Regions from separate parts of the Paenibacillus sp. A3M_27_13 genome, predicted to be linked through region 1. Evidence: riboswitches for the same ligand, from Rfam matches in the RefSeq annotation. Region 1 holds a riboswitch; each other region holds the start of a gene.
What was found. A riboswitch is a leader RNA that binds a small molecule or an ion and turns the genes downstream of it on or off. The one in region 1 is predicted to bind cobalamin.

Region 1 (4,198 bases):
TTCAGCTTCCCCCTTAACGCAAACGTAGCCTCGGATCTATCGCCGTCTGGACCAAATCCACCAAACACTGAACACCTACAATTAAAAATACGGCAAAAATAACATACCCCTGAATCACCGGATAATCTCGCTGGGTAATCGCATCTATAAAATACTTACCTAACCCCGGCCATGAAAAAATGGTCTCGACGATGACATTACCTGCCAGCATAAATGATAGATTGGTACCTAGCAGTGTAATCATAGGCAGAACCGCATGCTTAAATATCTCAAAAAACAGGATATGCATACGGGAAAAGCCTCGGGCCTTCGCTGCTTTCACAAAATTCCGGTCACCCAGCTCCAGCATTTGAGCACGCAGTACACGTGCTTGTACCGCTCCCAAACCTGCACCAAGAGTCAGCGCTGGGAGCACTAGATGTGTCCAGTCCTCCCTTCCCATGGATGGGAGCCAGCCCAGGCGAACGGAGAATAGATAGATCAACAGAAACCCAAGCCAAAAAGAGGGAATCGACGATCCCAGCAGGGCAAACAGCCTGCCCAGACGATCCAGTGGGCCGCTGATTTTTAGCGAGGCAGCCAGTCCCAGCCCCAGCGTAAGCACCGTCATGACGGCAAAGCCCGCAGCAGCTAGCTCCACAGTAGCAGGCAGTCTGTTCCATAGTTCGGCTAGCACGGATTCCTTGGATACATACGAGGTGCCCCAATGCCCCGTGAACACATCTCGCAGCCAGTTCACATATTGAATATGAAGCGGCTCGTTTAAGCCCAGTTCCTGCCGTAGCGTCGTCAACGCCTCCTCAGAGGCAGGGACATTATGCGCGGTGAGCAAAATAGTAGCAGGGTCACCAGGAGCGAGCCGCATCAGTACAAAAGTCAGCGTGGATACAACGAATACAATGATGAGCAGCTGCGCCACACGTTCCAGTATAAAACGAATCATAGGATACGCAGCTCGTTATTCCGTAATATCAGATTGCGCTGTAATGTAGTAATACTCGATCGGATGGGGTGTAAAACCCTCCACCCCTTTTTTCACACCAAACACATTATCAGGATGCACAATGAACGACTGTGGCAAATCCGCATTGATGATATCCAGCGCTTGTAGTGTCACAGCATTACGCTGCGCTGTATCCTTCGCCAGCTTCAAGCTGTTAAGAATACTCTCTAGCGGTTTGGAACTATACCGGCTTACATTGGCTTCGCTTTTCGAAGAATAAAACATGTCCATAAAATATTGCGGCTCTCCTGTATGAGCAGTAAGCATGCTGTACATTGCAAAATCCCAATCGTTTTTGGTCAACGCCTCGTCGATATTTTCCACCTTGCGAATCTTGACCTGGATTCCCTCTTTCAGCAATTGGCTTTGGATGACCTCAGCCATAACGGAGAGCTCTGGACGCTGAGGGAAAGTCAGCAGTGTAACCTCGAACGGCTTGCCTTGCTTAGTCCATGTCCCTTGGGCGTCTTTCTGCCAGCCATCCTTCGTCAACAGCTGCTCTGCCGTTCCGTTCAGCGCTTTACGCTCAACTTTACCGAAGGGAAGAATGCTCGGGAACGGACTGCTTGCTTCCGTACCGAAGCCCCTCATGACGGCGCTCACAATCGATGTGCGCGGAATCAGGCTGTCCACCACCTTACGGTTCGCCGCATCCTTGAATACTGGCGATTCCATATTGTACACGATCATATGGGTGCGCAAGGAGGGAGCCGACAGCACTTGTAGCTTGTCGTTCTTTTTCAGTACCTCTGCGTTATCAACCGGAATATCCGTCGCTACGTCCACCTCGCCGGATTGCAGCGCCATCAGACGCGAATTCCCGTCCGTAATGAACTTCATCGTCGCTTCAGCCAGTCGTGCCTTCTCGCCCCAATATCCGTCATAACGCTCTACGACCAACGATTGGTCCTTGTTGAACGCTTTGATTTTAAAGGCGCCTGTCATCGCTGGGTAACTCTGCTCATCTTTCATCGATGCCACATCCAGTACAATTGTCGATGGATCAGCTAGATTGGACACCAGCGCCGCGTTCGGCTGGTTTGTCGTGATTTTCAAAGCCAGCGGGCCGCTTACATCAATGGACTTCACATTCAGTAAATCCTTAGCCAGATGGCTTTTCTCGATAGAGCGCAGCAAAGACGCTTTTACACCTGCTGCATCCATACTCTTTCCATCATGAAAAGTGACTTTATCCTGCAAGCTGAACGTCCAAACTGTAGGACTATCCTGCTTCCACTCCTTTGCCAGCCAAGCCACAGGCTCCAGCTTTTCATTCAAACGTACCAGTGTCTCACCTGCACCGGATCGCATCACATCCCAGCTATTATCTCCGTGCGGGTCAACGCCTGACGGTTTCCATGTATACGCCATTACCAGCTTTTTATCTGTCGCTGTTTGTTGTGCTGACGCGTTTTCACCTTTGCCGGAGCTATCCGACGTCTTATTGCTGGCACATCCCGAAAGAGCCATAACTGCCAGCAACAGCATCACCCCTGTACATATCAACCATGAACGCCTACTACGATTGCTAATCATTCAAAGAATCCCCCTCTATCTTGTAAAATCATATAAACCTAACGCAAAACGCGAAAAAAGCATTCCGGACCACTTGATCAGCAGTCAGAAATGCTTTCATTATAAAATGTCAAAACTCACCTCGAAGCCAACTCCAAAAACATAGAAGGGATCAGATCGGTTTCAGACATTCCGTATGCAGCACGCCTAACCACCTCCCCAGCATCCCGTGGGTCTGACAGTGATGTCAAAACAGGCAGGTCTCCTGACTCCAGGCGCATCTTTCAGGCCTTCCCGGTTCTTCACAGTTCCAGTGGCTGTTCTGAAAGCTCCAGCAGTATCCTGCTGATGCCTGTATACAGTGGCGGGCCCGTGTCGGAATCAACCGAACTTCCCTTTTAAGTGAACACGCTCAACAACTATCCACATGGTCTCAACAAAACCCCGTACATAGAGTCGTCCGGCTCACACCTGTTTTCTTCCTTTATTTCTTTCCATTACGATCTTATTTTGTTGTCACAGGCTTGTCAATAAATGCTGCACAATATTTTAAATTTGAACGATACAGCGAGATTGAAGGTGATGTCTATTCATTGCGTGCACGAAATGAACGTGCTAAAATTAGGTATAGAGATAATCATCGTGTCCGTATACTAAAAAGAGTCTTCGCCGCGCCAACGGCAAAGACTCTAGGACTTGAAAGGCTGTGGATCACCACCACGGCGCGCTGCATAACTAAATGTTAATGCAAACGAAACCCACCGTTAGGGGCCAACCTAATTACGCGGTGGGTTTTCGCTTGTTCCGAAATTTTCGACGTAGCCAGCGATAAAGTTTACGAATACTAAACACCAGGCTTAGTAACGTAACCATCCAACGCAACACATCGTAGCACGACACAAGGTTGACCATCGGCTTCACCCCCTTTCGGGAAGCTGCACCGTGGTCCGAAAACATCCACCACTATTCAAAATCCATAAGGTAAATTATACCACTGCCTCGCCCACTACTCTAGCAAATTCCTCTAGTAAATAAATCAACTTAAGAGCTAACTTTAGCGCCACTGCACAGTCGGACAGGGTCAATATCTATATGTCCCCAGACGGCAAGGGTTTATTTATCCCTAATCATCAAACCTTCTGTGGAACCTCCTGAACCGTCACGCTTTTGACCGAGTCCCCTTGTTTTCTCGTCAAAACGATGTTCAAGACAATCGCTGTAATCGAGCCTGAAACGATACCATTTTGCAACAGCATTTTGGCAAAGCTCGGCAGCTGGTCGAACATTTGTGGCAGAACGGCAGAGCCTAGGCCCACGGCAATACTGCATGCTGCGATCAGCAGATTGCTTTCCTTCCGCAGATCCACTTCTGACAGAATAGACATGCCTGATGCAGCGACCGAGCCGAACATGACGATCATCGCCCCGCCCAGCACAGCGTTAGGAATCACTGTCGTTAAAGCAGCCAGCTTAGGCAGCAAACCGAGAACAACCATGATACCGCCCGCAGCAAAAATAACGTTCCGCGATTTGACGCGTGTGAGTGAGATCAGACCCACATTTTGCGAGAAAGCTGTATAAGGAAACGCGTTAAAAATACCCCCAAGCATGATCGCAAGTCCCTCGGAACGCAGACCATTGACGATCTGCTTCTGCTCCACCTTCTGATCAATTGCTTTG
Region 2 (4,198 bases), 230 kb from region 1:
TCGCAAGGCGGCGACAGATTCCTCCTTGGTGCGGGTTTTCAGACCACAGTCCGGATTAACCCAGAACAAATCTGATGGCAATACGCGCAGGGCACGCTGGATCATGCTTAGCATTTCAGATACATCGGGGATGCGCGGACTGTGGATATCGTACACGCCCAGACCGATGCCCTTGTCGTATACCTGATCTTCAAAGCTGACAATCAGTTCTCCGTGACTTCGCGAAGTTTCAATAGATATAACGTCGGCATCCATATCGGAGATGGACTGAATCATATGCTGAAATTCGGAATAGCACATGTGCGTATGGATTTGGGTCGCAGGCTCAACGGTGGCCGTGGTCACAAGGAAGGCTTGAACCGCCCAGTCCAGATAGGCTTGCTGTTGTTCTTTTTTCAGTGGAAGCCCTTCACGAATTGCAGGCTCATCGACCTGAATCATGCCGATGCCCGCTTGTTCCAGTGCCTCTACCTCTGCCCGTAATGCCAGAGCCAACTGTAAAGCAACTTGACTACGAGGAATATCGTTACGTTCAAAAGACCAGTTCAAAATGGTCACAGGGCCTGTAAGCATTCCCTTAACAGGCTTGGAAGTTAACGATTGGGCGAATGCCGTTTCTTCCACGGTCATGGGCTGATCAAAGGAAACGTCTCCGTATATAATCGGCGGTTTGACACAGCGGGAGCCGTAGGACTGCACCCATCCGTTTTGCGTAAAAGCAAAGCCGTTCAGCTTTTCGCCAAAAAATTCAACCATATCGGTCCGCTCAAATTCTCCATGAACAAGCACGTCAATGCCAATGTCCTCTTGAATATCAATCCATTCCTTAATTTGCTGTTGGATGAACGCCCGGTATTGCTCGGCTGACCATTCTCCTTTGCGATAGTGCAGGCGGGCCTTGCGGATCTCGGCGGTTTGCGGGAAGCTACCAATGGTCGTCGTAGGCAGTGGAGGCAACTTCAGCTTATTTTGTTGAATCTCACGACGCTCGGCGAAAGGAACGCTGCGTGACAGAGGCTCTTTTGCCAGCAGGTCGGCCAGATCGGCGGCTGTCTGTACGCGTGCCGCTGAGTTGTTGAAACGGGCTACCGCATCCGCACTTTGCTCAAGCTTGGTGAGTGCGGAAGGATCGTGTTTGCCAAGTGCAGCCGTCAGGACGGCGATTTCCTCCAGCTTTTCATCGGCAAAGGCAAGCGCTTGTACCAGTTCTCGATCCAGCTTGTGCTCTGCCTCCAGGCTGACTGGCACATGCAGCAGACTACATGATGGCTGCACGATAAGCTGTGCGGCAGTGGTTTGTTCCACCAACTGACCCAACAGAGCAGCCACAGCGTTCAGGTCGCTGCGCCATATATTGCGCCCGTCAATGACCCCAGCGCCCAGCGTTTTCTCTTTAGGGAAGCCATGCTGCAATATATGTTGAAGATTTTCGCCATCATCATACACAAAATCAAGACCCAATCCCTGTACCGGAAGTGCGGACAGACGCTCATAATGGTCCAGGCTGCCAAAGTAGGTTTGCAGCATTATATTCAAGGAGGGCGCAGCTTGAGTCAAAGCTTCATAGACTTCCTGAATAATGTCCAAATCCTCTGCCGGGAATGAGGTGGTTAGGACAGGTTCATCGATTTGGACCCACTGAACGCCTTCTGCCGCTAGTTCAGACAGGATACGGGTGTACAGTGGCAGGAAGCTTCGTACGATGGCGGCCAAATCCTTACGGTCATAGCCTTTGGATAAGGTAACGAATGAATAGGGGCCGATGAGGACCGGTTTCCCATCAATGCCTAGTTCTTGTTTTGCTTCACGATAAGCCTGTAAGGGTTTATTTTCAGTGAACACCGGGACTGCGTTTGCCAATTCAGGAACGATGTAGTGATAATTGGTATTCATCCATTTGGTCATTTCACTGGCGGTTGCTCCCTTCTGTCCACGAGCGATCCCAAAATACACGGACAGAGGAACCGGACCTGCGGGACGATGGTTGAACCGTTCGGGTACCAGACCGAACATTACAGATGTATCCAGCATGTGATCGTAATAGGAGAAGTCTCCGACAGGAATGCGATCAATCCCCTTGTCACGCTGCTTGCTCAGATGCTCCAACCGTAATCTTTTCATCTCCGTCTGCAGTTCGCTTTCGTTAATGCTGCCGTTCCAGAAGCGTTCCAGTGCTTTCTTCCATTCCCGGTTTTCGCCGATACGCGGATATCCCAGATTACTGCTAATCAAGCCGGACAATTCAGGCCATTCAATAATGGACATGTACTTTTCCTCCTAGTGGGTAGCTGTTTTATTTTTACGTACCAAAAAAGGCATTCTTCCCCCAGAGTTAAAAATAAGTAGGGGAAAGAATGCCTCCGTGATTAAAAAATCAAAAATACGGCGACTGCTCTTAACACCTCCCTATCTTCCGTAGGTACTTGCGATGTTGTTAAAATAGGCAGGTCTCCTGACTTACGGATCATGACTCTCAGCATTCCTTCCCGGTCTGTGGACCAGTGGATATATGAACAGCTGAAAGTTCCCCGTTTACAGTGGCGGGACCGTGCCGGATTTGCACCGGCTTCCCTTTTAAGCCTGATCTGAATAGAACAGACACCTATCTCCAAGCTATGCGGTTAAGGTATGACGAATAATTATGCACTCGTATACTTGTTCACCATCATAAGTGAAACTTACAGGATGCGCAATAGAAACTCCAATGGAAACAGTTAGCTATATGAAAAAAAGACAAGCCTTACCCATGATGGGGACTTGTCTTAGATATATAGCATCTTGCCGGGTAAACTTCGCGTTAAGCCAATGAAACGGTATAGCCTGCCTGAATACTGGCTTTTACATCTACCAGACGCTGGTTGCGACTGCCCCGGAAGGGAAGGGTCAGGTCCTTTTGCTGTTCTACAAAACGACCATCCACAATCACATCGCACAAAAGCGCTAGCTCCTGTCGCTCCTGATCTGTGAGTAAATCTTCATAGACAAAGCCAGTATAAGCCCACACGGTTCGGTCGGGACAGGCCTCGCGGAAGTCACGCACAAATTGCGAGCATTCTGCTGCTGAGAAAAACGGATCTCCCCCGCAGAGAGTCAGTCCGTCCAACAACGGATTATCCATGATGTCACGAATGACTTCCTGTTGTCGTTGGGGTGTAAATGGCTCACCTGCACGGAAGCTCCACGACGCTGGGTTAAAGCATCCGGGACAGGCATGACGGCAACCGCTAATAAACACGACAGTGCGCAGGCCGTATCCTTCGTTCAGAGATTCCGGAATGTAGCCACACAAATTCACTTATGTTTCACCCGGTCTCGAACTTCTGCCTGTTTTGCAGCATTAAAGCGAACGGTATAATCTCCTGTCAGATATCCGGTTACCCGACGTAAGCGCTGAAAGTGTGTGTGCTCCTCATCTGTGCCACATTGGGGGCAGCTTGTCCCGATAATCCCTTCATAACCACATTCCGTACAACGATCCACCGGATGGTTGATGGAGAAGTAGCCAATGTTCTGATGCAGCGCGTACTGAACAATTTTAAGGAACGCATCCGGGTTATTCCGCGCATTGCCGTCCAGTTCGATGTATGAAATCGCACCAGCGTTGCAGAGGTTATGGAACGGAGCTTCCAAGCTGATTTTACGAGCAGCCGGGAGCGTATAATACACGGGAATATGAAAAGAATTCGTGTAATATTCTCGATCATTTACCTCAGGAATAATTCCGAAATCACGTTGATCCAGCAATGTGAACTTGCCCGACAGACCTTCGGCAGGCGTAGCGAACAATGTAATATTTAAATTGTGATATTCACTCATTCGATCGCAATACACGCGCATGGAAGTGATGATTCGCTGTGCCTCGCGGTATACGAAATCATCCTCCCCGTGGTGTTTCCCGTATAGTGCCTTCATGCACTCAGCCAGCCCGATGAACCCGATCGAAAGCGTACCGTGCTTTAGTACGCTTCCCACCTTATCATCTGGCGCCAGTTCTTCTCCACCTTCCCATACCCCTTCGCGCATCATAAAGTCCGAAGCTTTAGCCGGCTGGCTGGTCTGGATTTGATAGCGATGGATTAGGCCATCCACCGCAATGCGCATAACTTCTTCCAGTCTCGCATCAAAGCGATCACGGTCAGGTGTCAGGCGTTTGCCTGTGCAAATACCATACTCAATCCCAAGCCGCACCAGATTAATG
Region 3 (4,198 bases), on a different contig from region 1:
TCCGTGGGGGCTAACAACGTGCGAGCCGCCGTATCTGCCCAAGCCATAAAAATAGCTCCACCGAACGCAGATAATGGAACAATCATCCGGTAATCAGGCCCTGTCACCAGACGAATGATATGCGGTACAACGAGTCCCACAAAGCCAATCACTCCACATACCGAGACAGCGGCTGCTGTCAGCAGCGTGGAAATGATCAGAACAGATAGCTTCGTCGCATCTACATGAACTCCCATGTGAGCCGCCTGACGTTCACCCAAAGCCAAAATATTCAGCACACGTGCCCGGTTCCATAGAAATACCAGTCCTATGACCACATAAGGTAAAAGGATTCCTGTATATGACCAACCGCGCAGGCTAAGACTTCCCATCGTCCAGTACAATATTTCATTGACCGTCTCCTTCGACATGGCTGTCAGAAAGGAAACAACCGCCCCCAGAAAGGATTGCATCACCACACCCGACAAAATGAGACTTTGTGTCGGAATTTTTCCACCTTCCCGTGCCAACGTCAGCACCATCCACAGCGTCAGCATTCCGGTCGTAAATGCCACTAGCGGCAGCGTCCATATGCCAACAAATGAAAATTGAAGGCCCCAATAAATCAGTACTGCCGCTCCTACTGAAGCCCCCGAGGATACCCCCAGTGTATACGGATCAGCCAAAGGATTACGCAGCACACCCTGAAATCCGGCTCCAGCCAGCGCCAGCGCTGCTCCTACCAACATTCCCAGTAACACTCGTGGCAATCTAACCTTCAAAATAATCTGCTCTGAGGATGTATTCCAATCCGGTGTAAACGTATCGCCTAACCATGGAAGGTGGTTAACCAGAATGCCCGTGATCTGGCTGACCGGAAGCTTGGCCGAGCCGATGCCAAGACAGAGCAGTAGCGTCAGTAACAGCAGGACAAGACCTGTTCCTCCAAAGCCGATCAGTTTACGGTTCATTTGAAAATTTCAGGATACACGCCCTTGGCCACTTCCTTGAGACCTTCCGTTACGCGTGGACCCGGACGACTAATCAAATTATCATCCACGGCAAATACCCGGTTGTGGCGAACAGCCGATATTTGATCCCATCCACTGCGAGCTTTAATGATTTCGCCGAGCGTTTGACCAGTTTTGTCGTCCTTGACACTTTTGCTGTACAAAATCACGTCAGGGTTCGCAGCAATAATATTTTCCTCACTAATTTGGTACCACCCCTTCTGCGTGGCACCTACATTTTCGCCGCCCGCTAACGTGATCAGCTCGTCCATAAACTCGCCTTTACCAACTGTCCAGCCTGGTGAAAACTCGACGTATACCCGCAGCTTCTGACCTTTACCGATATTTTTAATTCCTTCTTTCACTTCAGCTACATCTGCTCTCATCTTGTCAGTCACCGCTCTCGCTTCTTTCTGATGATCGGTGATTTTCCCATACAATTCGATGTTAGCCATGACATCTTCAACTGTCTTCGGTTCCGTTTTAAAAATCATAATTCCCATGTCGCGCAGCTTGGTCGTAGCCTGTTCACTAAGTGATATCCCTGCAAAAACGACTTCCGGGTTAGCAGCAATGATCGCCTCTTCGTTCGGTTTCATAATACCGCCCACTTTAGGCTTTTTCGTAGCTGCTTCCGGGTAATCAGAGTAGTCGGAGACGCCAACAATTTCCTTATCCAGCCCGATGGCGAACAGCGCCTCGGTTTCTGCCGGGGAGACGGAAACGATTTTATCCGGCGCTTTTTTGAATGTAAATTCCTGTCCTGTTGTATCCTTAACCGTGAGTGGGTAAACTGTTTTGCCCGGAGGCTCTTGTGCGGTTACGGTCTGTCCCGGCTGCTGTGAAGAATTCTGGTTCTCTTTATTTTCAGCATTTTTCCCATTAGCTCCACATGCACTCAGCACAACTGCCAAAATCAGAACCAATAGACCTGTTGTCCAAACCTTTATTTTTTTTCCTGCCATGATTTGCACCCCTTCATAAAAAATCGTTAAGAGCGTTACTTGAACATCATCAGATATCTTCTAAATCCAGCCTTCTTTTCCTATCAAAAAAACCCCGCATCCTCATATCAGGACACAGGGGCCACGTTAGCGCAGATCGTGCGCAGGCGGCAGCTTCTTTCCGCATGGACAGTCACTGCGAACACGTCATCCTTTCCTCGAAGGACTATGGTGACAGGCGGACGGGCAGGTATCCTGACTTATGGTAAAATGCATGTCCTGAAATTCTTTCATATGCTTAGTAGCACATAAAGCAGGACTAACGGGCATGTTTCCATTTACAGTGGCGGGACCGCGCCGGACTCACACCGACTTCCCTTTTAACAGCGCAGGCAAGGGAAACCATAGTTTCATCACGCTGCGCCGACCTCGTCTGCTGGATATTTGATAAGTGGTAGTCAAGCCGTTCTTTTACTTGATGATTATAGGTTAAAAAGAGGCGGCTTACAACCCAAACTGCCTCTTTATCCGCAGGTGTCTAACCTAATGAGGAAGCATTTCTGCTATGTAATTGTGCCGTCCTGCCAGCCTCAATTGAATCCTAAATGCTTCTCCCGGCTTCGGATTCAAACTCCAAAAATCATGGCCCGGTATCAGCATGCAAGCTAACTGACGAATTACGCCACCATGCGTAACGACCAAAACAGAGGGTGGCGCAGCAGTCAAATCCATGGGTTGAACTTCCATAGCAACACGCCATTCATACAGAGAGTCAAGAAATTTCCGTAGACGATTCACAAAATCTGCCCAAGACTCTCCTCCAGGAGGGGTTATCCGTTGCGGCTCATCAATCCAAGCGCGATACAACGACACATCCTTGAGCATGTCATACGTTTTTCCATCCCACTCACCAAAATGAAGCTCTCGCAGACGTGGTTCCATCATAGGAGACATAGTAGATAGGGAACCTCCAGACGTCAATTCTGATTCCGGCACAATGATCTGCAAGGTCTGGCGACATCGCATTAAATCGCTGCAATAGATTCGAGCAAAGGACTGCCCTTGCAATTTTTCTTGCAAAGGCTTTAATTCCTGCTCTGCTCCCGGTAGCAAACCTAAGTCGGAGTGTCCTAGATATCGACGTTCCTTGTTCCATAAGGTTGTGCCGTGACGAACTAACACAAGTTCCATGTCCCAATGCAGATCTTCTTTAGCATCATACGGCACCTTATCCTCCTGTGAGTTCGGACTTTGTGCGTATTCTACTGTCCTTTTTGCTGCTATATCTTGTTTCAAGATCATGTCACTTCCTGCTCGATCATTATTCAGTGTGTCACTCCTCACCGCACCCATCCCAAGGCAAAACAACCTGCGGCTCCTAACAAACACAATCCTACAAACATACTGGACACGGCGAACATCAGCTGGATCGTATGCCGTATATCTTTCGACTCTAGCGGTCGTATCCAATCGCCCATGTATGCACGAAAGGAGCGCACGCCATGATACACATTATAGCCTCCAAGACGAATCCCCAGTGCACCAGCAACAGCCGATTCCGGGAAGCCACTGTTCGGGCTTGGGTGCAGACGAGCGTCTCGCTTGACTGTGCGCCAGCTTCTTGCAGCATCTCGCTTGTACATCCACGCCGCTACCACAAGCATTGCCGCTGTCAGACGTGCCGGAATGTAGTTAGCGACATCATCCAGACGTGCTGAAGCCCAGCCTAAATGCAGATACTTTTCATTTTTATAGCCAACCATGGAATCGAGCGTATTCACAGCACGATAAGCCAGCGCCAAGGGTGCTCCCCCGATCAGGGCATAAAAAAGCGGGGAAATAATCGCGTCCACGATATTTTCAGCGACCGTTTCAACCGTACCGCGTACAATCTCAGGCTCATCAAGCTGTTGCGTATCCCGCCCAACTATCATGCCCAGCTCCCGCCGTGCCGCAGAAAGGTCATCCGCCTGCAACGCTCGGTATACTGCCATTCCTGCGTCCTTTAGTCCTTTGGAAGCAATCGTTGTCGCAATCAGCACCATTTCTACGCCGACAGACAACCACGGATGAATCCAGGCAAGCAAGTGCAATAGCGCCCAGGCGAGCGTAAAGGAGCCTCCCGCCACAATGAGTGGAAGCAGTATACCCGCACGTTTCAACCCCCGGTCACTTCGGGCCTGGCGGCGAATCGCTTTTTCCAATGCTGAAATGGCATGTCCCATACCGATGACTGGATGCGGCAACCACCTCGGGTCACCGATC
Region 4 (4,198 bases), 260 kb from region 1:
TACGAAGATTGGGGTTGACCTGTACGTTACCAGTTTGGCAGTAAAGCGTATGTTTGCCCATGCATGGGGAAGTCTGATGGTTTGGCCCGTAGGTTTGTTGGGTTACGTCTGTTCGTTTATGCTGTTCTCCAACATCGTGCAAATTTATGATTTCAGCCGGGAGTGGACCGCGGTGATGATCATTTTTTTTGTTATCATGCCCTTGTTGCTATGGATGTTGCTCCGACCCAAATCTAAAGGGAGAGGCGGAGATGATAAGGCATCTAACGGAGAGCGGGATAGCAGTAGTCAGAAAGAAAGCCAGCATGGAGGCAGAACAGGACACGACCACTTATAAGATTACTGTATTTATCGGAAAAGTAATTCTTATTTGTCTTTTACCCCTCTGATTGTATACTTGGTAGAAAGAAATACGACTTCTACAAGGGAGGCAACAGAATGGCACAACGCATGGCAGGTAAGAGAGTCGCTCTTGCTGGTCCCCGTAAAGCAGAAGAAATGGCGCTGCTAGTTGTGAAGATGGGGGGTGAGCCAGTACAGCGCCCGGCCCAAGGCACCGTTTTTTTGGATGATATCGAGCTGCGCAACGCTGTTGTATCGTGGGTGAAGCACCCTCCGGACTGGTACATCTTCACGACAGGTATGGGGCTGGATGCCCTGTTTGATATGGCAGAGGATATGGGCGTGGCCGAGCAGATTATGGAGTTGCTGCAATCCTCCAACATTGCAGCGCGGGGCTACAAGACGGTCAATGGACTCAAAAAGCGTGGCTTTACGCCAGCAGTACGAGACGAGGACGGAAGTTTGATCGGATTGACAGGAGCTTTCGCCCCATACGATCTGAAGGGGAAGGAAGTACTGTTGCAACTGCATGGCGATCCAGCTCCACGGTTGGTAAAGTGGCTGGACGAGCAGGGGGCAGTGACCCGCCAGGTACTTCCTTATAAGCATATCCCACCTGAGGAAGCAAAATTGCAGGCGTTACTGGAGGATGTTATCCATCGTAATGTTGATGCTGTTACGTTTACAAGTGGTCCGCAAATCCGATTTTTGGCCCAATATGCCAGAGAGCAAAATCGAATCGAGGAGTTACTGGAAGCTTTTCGTGAGGATGTGATTGCTGTATCCGTAGGGAAGGTGACTGCACAGTCCATTGTGGAAGAAGGGATTGACCGAGTCGTGTTTCCAACCGAAGAGCGCATGGGCGCGATGATGGTGGAGCTGGGTAAATATTTTGAACATAACGATTCGGTGCATGGCTGTGGTCTGAAGATCGTGAATGGTCATTGAAATGAGATAGAAATTATAAATGCAGTATGCTAAAAAATGAACTTATATTTTGGGATACAGAGTAAAATAAAGATAAGGGCCTACGAGGTCTTTATCTTTTTTTGTTGGACATGCATCGACAAAGATTTTTGTTATAGCGAAAATGTTTATCTAATATAATGAATAAGTTTCGATGCATGATACTTAGGACAGGAGCTGAGACGTTAATGAATTCTATTTGCGTATTTGCCGGGTCCAGACCTGGACATTCATCGGTATATGTTGAGGCTGCAGGCAAGCTGGGGGAAGCCATGGCTCGTCATCATATCCGTCTGATCTATGGTGGCTCTAGCAGGGGGCTGATGGGAGAGGTGGCGGATGGAATGCTGGCGGGTGACGGTCAGGTCACTGGCATTATGCCCACCCTATTATTTGATGCAGAGATCATTCATCGGGGAGTTACCGAATTTATTGAGGTAGCAAGCATGCATGAGCGTAAAGCGGCAATGAGCGAGATGGCCGATGCGTTTATCGCCCTTCCGGGTGGCTTGGGAACCTTCGAGGAGCTATTCGAGGTATTGTGCTGGGCGCAAATCGGGATTCATCGCAAGCCGATTGGGCTGCTGAATGTGAATGGATATTTTGACCCGTTAGTAGAAATGGTGCGTCATAGCGTGCAAGAAGGATTTACCGGGGCTGAGCATCCAGCGTTATTAAGTATCTCTGCGGACCCGGACGAATTGCTACATATGTTAAAAAATAAAGCAGAGAACTTGAAATAAAGCGTTTTTCGTGCTTGCACAACTGATTGAGGCAAGGTTATGATAAGACCCATAATCAAATAGCGGACAGACAAGGTGCCTTTGCGGTTGAGCAAAGGGTAACAGGGAATCGGGTGCAAATCCCGAGCGGTCCCGCCACTGTAAGGAAGAGGATTTTTTAAAATGGTCACTCGTGAAAAACGGGGAAGACGAAAGAATCCGTTGATGCCAAGCCAGGAGACCTACCTTGATCTGTATGCACCGTTAACCTTCGCGGAGAGGATGGGTGTACGAAATCAGGAAATCAGGCACACGTTGCTTTTTCCATGTTGGCTAGAGGTTTGCGTGGATATGAACGTGCAGCAGCGTTTGAAGCGTAAACAGTCAGATGGAAAACAACGGCAGGCTGGAGGAAGACAAATAGTGTCTTCTTACGCTGTTTGTTCGTCTGATGAGAGATGCGTACATAGAAACCCCATCCGGGCAGGATGGGGTTTTTTTGAGTTACACGATGTGCATAAATCATTGAAATAGATAGCATAGCTGCCCTGAAAAGGATGAATAGGAGGAGCACGATGAGCCCATTAGGAAAATTGCTGGTGATTGGATTTGGACCAGGAGATATGGAACATATCACAAAACGGGCGCTGGATGCGCTGGCCGAAAGTGAGGTCATTATCGGCTACAATACCTACGTTGATTTGATCCGTCCGTTGTTGAACGGACAGGAGATTGTACGCACAGGAATGACAGAGGAAGTGAGCCGTGCACAGGAGGCGGTTCGCCAAGCAGAGATGGGCAAGAAGGTAGCTGTCATTTCCAGTGGAGATGCGGGAGTCTATGGTATGGCAGGGCTGGTGTATGAGGTGCTGATGCAAAAAGGCTGGCGACGCGAGGACGGGGTTGAGGTAGAAGTCGTACCGGGGATCTCGGCTATTCAGTCCTGTGCATCACTGTTGGGGGCGCCAGTTATGCATGATGCGTGCACGATCAGTCTGAGTGATCATCTAACCCCATGGGAAACGATTGTGAAGCGCGTAGAAGCAGCGGCTTCGGCCGATTTTGTGATTGCATTATACAACCCGCGCAGTGGTCGGCGTACCCGCCAGATTGTGGAGACGCAGTCCATTTTGCTGCGTTACCGCGATCCGCAAACTCCAGTCGGGTTGGTGAAAAGTGCTTATCGTGAACGTCAGCAAGTTATTGTAACGACGCTGGAAGATATGCTGAACCATGACATTGGGATGCTGACGACTGTAATCATCGGCAATTCCTCGACGACGGTGTATGACGGCTTGATCGTGACTCCGCGCGGATATCAGCGCAAATACACATTAGATGCGACCGAGCAGGCACTCAAGCCGCATCAGCGTCTCCGCACGGAAGCGGAGCCGTGGTCGCTGGGCGCACAAGAGGATACACCGCAGGCAGGCGCAGCCCCGACTAAGCCCGCTGGACCCTCCGCGAGCGGCGCTGCGGTTGCGACGCAGGCACGCCCGCAAGCGATGGCTGCCGTGCAGGCAACGACTGCTGTGCAAACCGGCGCAGCCCCGGCATCGCTGGCGGCAGAGGCACTAAGCCGCCTCGCTGTAGGCGGCAAGCTGCCTGGCGCAGCCAACGCTCGCTGGAGCGGGCAAGCGCCTACCGCCGAGAGCACCGCCGGAACGTTAGCGGTGGCCGGAGCGGGGGCCGCGTCCGGGATGGCGACAGGCGGCTTTGGCAAGCCTGCGCTGTTTGAGGTGGGCGTTTCCCCGGGTGTGGGAAACAAGAAGTTCACCGCTCGTCAGATGGCGCTGCTCGCCGAGGTAGCGGGTGATGACGGCGAGCTGGAATACACGCCAGATCATCAGATCGTGCTGCGCGTGCCGTGTGCAGACCCCGAGGAACTGGTCGGACGGCTGCGGGATGAACGATTCATTGTCATGCCGATTGGCGATGTGTTTAAGGTGAAGGCGTGCGACTTCTGCAATATGGAGAAGGATGACGCTGTGCCTGTGGCTGAGCATCTACAGGTTGTACTTGGCGGATTACAGGCACCCAAGGAAACGAGTATTGCTTTGAACGGATGCGGTATGGCCTGCTATGGAGCGGTGCTGGAGGATATCGGAATCGTCTATCGCAAGGGAGGATACGACCTCTTCCTCGGTGGCAAAAAATTCGGTCGCAAT

Region 2: it holds a riboswitch for cobalamin, as region 1 does, so the genes downstream of both, metE (5-methyltetrahydropteroyltriglutamate--homocysteine S-methyltransferase) here and NLX82_RS13905 (ABC transporter substrate-binding protein) in region 1, are expected to answer to the same signal.
Region 3: it holds a riboswitch for cobalamin, as region 1 does, so the genes downstream of both, NLX82_RS08555 (ABC transporter substrate-binding protein) here and NLX82_RS13905 (ABC transporter substrate-binding protein) in region 1, are expected to answer to the same signal.
Region 4: it holds a riboswitch for cobalamin, as region 1 does, so the genes downstream of both, cobJ (precorrin-3B C(17)-methyltransferase) here and NLX82_RS13905 (ABC transporter substrate-binding protein) in region 1, are expected to answer to the same signal.

What each region holds. Positions count from the first base shown of each region.
Region 1 is NZ_JANAVE010000003.1:205,013-209,210, reverse strand. It holds gene nikB (nickel ABC transporter permease) at 14-943, opposite strand; gene NLX82_RS13905 (ABC transporter substrate-binding protein) at 959-2,539, opposite strand; gene NLX82_RS13900 (hypothetical protein) at 2,656-2,799, opposite strand; cobalamin riboswitch at 2,757-2,960, opposite strand; gene NLX82_RS13895 (nucleobase:cation symporter-2 family protein) at 3,649-4,198, opposite strand, start outside.
Region 2 is NZ_JANAVE010000003.1:431,681-435,878, forward strand. It holds gene metE (5-methyltetrahydropteroyltriglutamate--homocysteine S-methyltransferase) at 1-2,265, opposite strand, end outside; cobalamin riboswitch at 2,426-2,621, opposite strand; gene nrdG (anaerobic ribonucleoside-triphosphate reductase activating protein) at 2,798-3,295, opposite strand; gene NLX82_RS14935 (anaerobic ribonucleoside triphosphate reductase) at 3,292-4,198, opposite strand, start outside.
Region 3 is NZ_JANAVE010000002.1:453,370-457,567, reverse strand. It holds gene NLX82_RS08560 (FecCD family ABC transporter permease) at 1-950, opposite strand, end outside; gene NLX82_RS08555 (ABC transporter substrate-binding protein) at 947-1,954, opposite strand; cobalamin riboswitch at 2,162-2,355, opposite strand; gene NLX82_RS08550 (histidine phosphatase family protein) at 2,477-3,235, opposite strand; gene cbiB (adenosylcobinamide-phosphate synthase CbiB) at 3,274-4,198, opposite strand, start outside.
Region 4 is NZ_JANAVE010000003.1:460,984-465,181, forward strand. It holds gene NLX82_RS15045 (GerAB/ArcD/ProY family transporter) at 1-337, shown strand, start outside; gene NLX82_RS15050 (uroporphyrinogen-III synthase) at 439-1,290, shown strand; gene NLX82_RS15055 (LOG family protein) at 1,497-2,051, shown strand; cobalamin riboswitch at 2,109-2,294, shown strand; gene cobJ (precorrin-3B C(17)-methyltransferase) at 2,606-4,198, shown strand, end outside.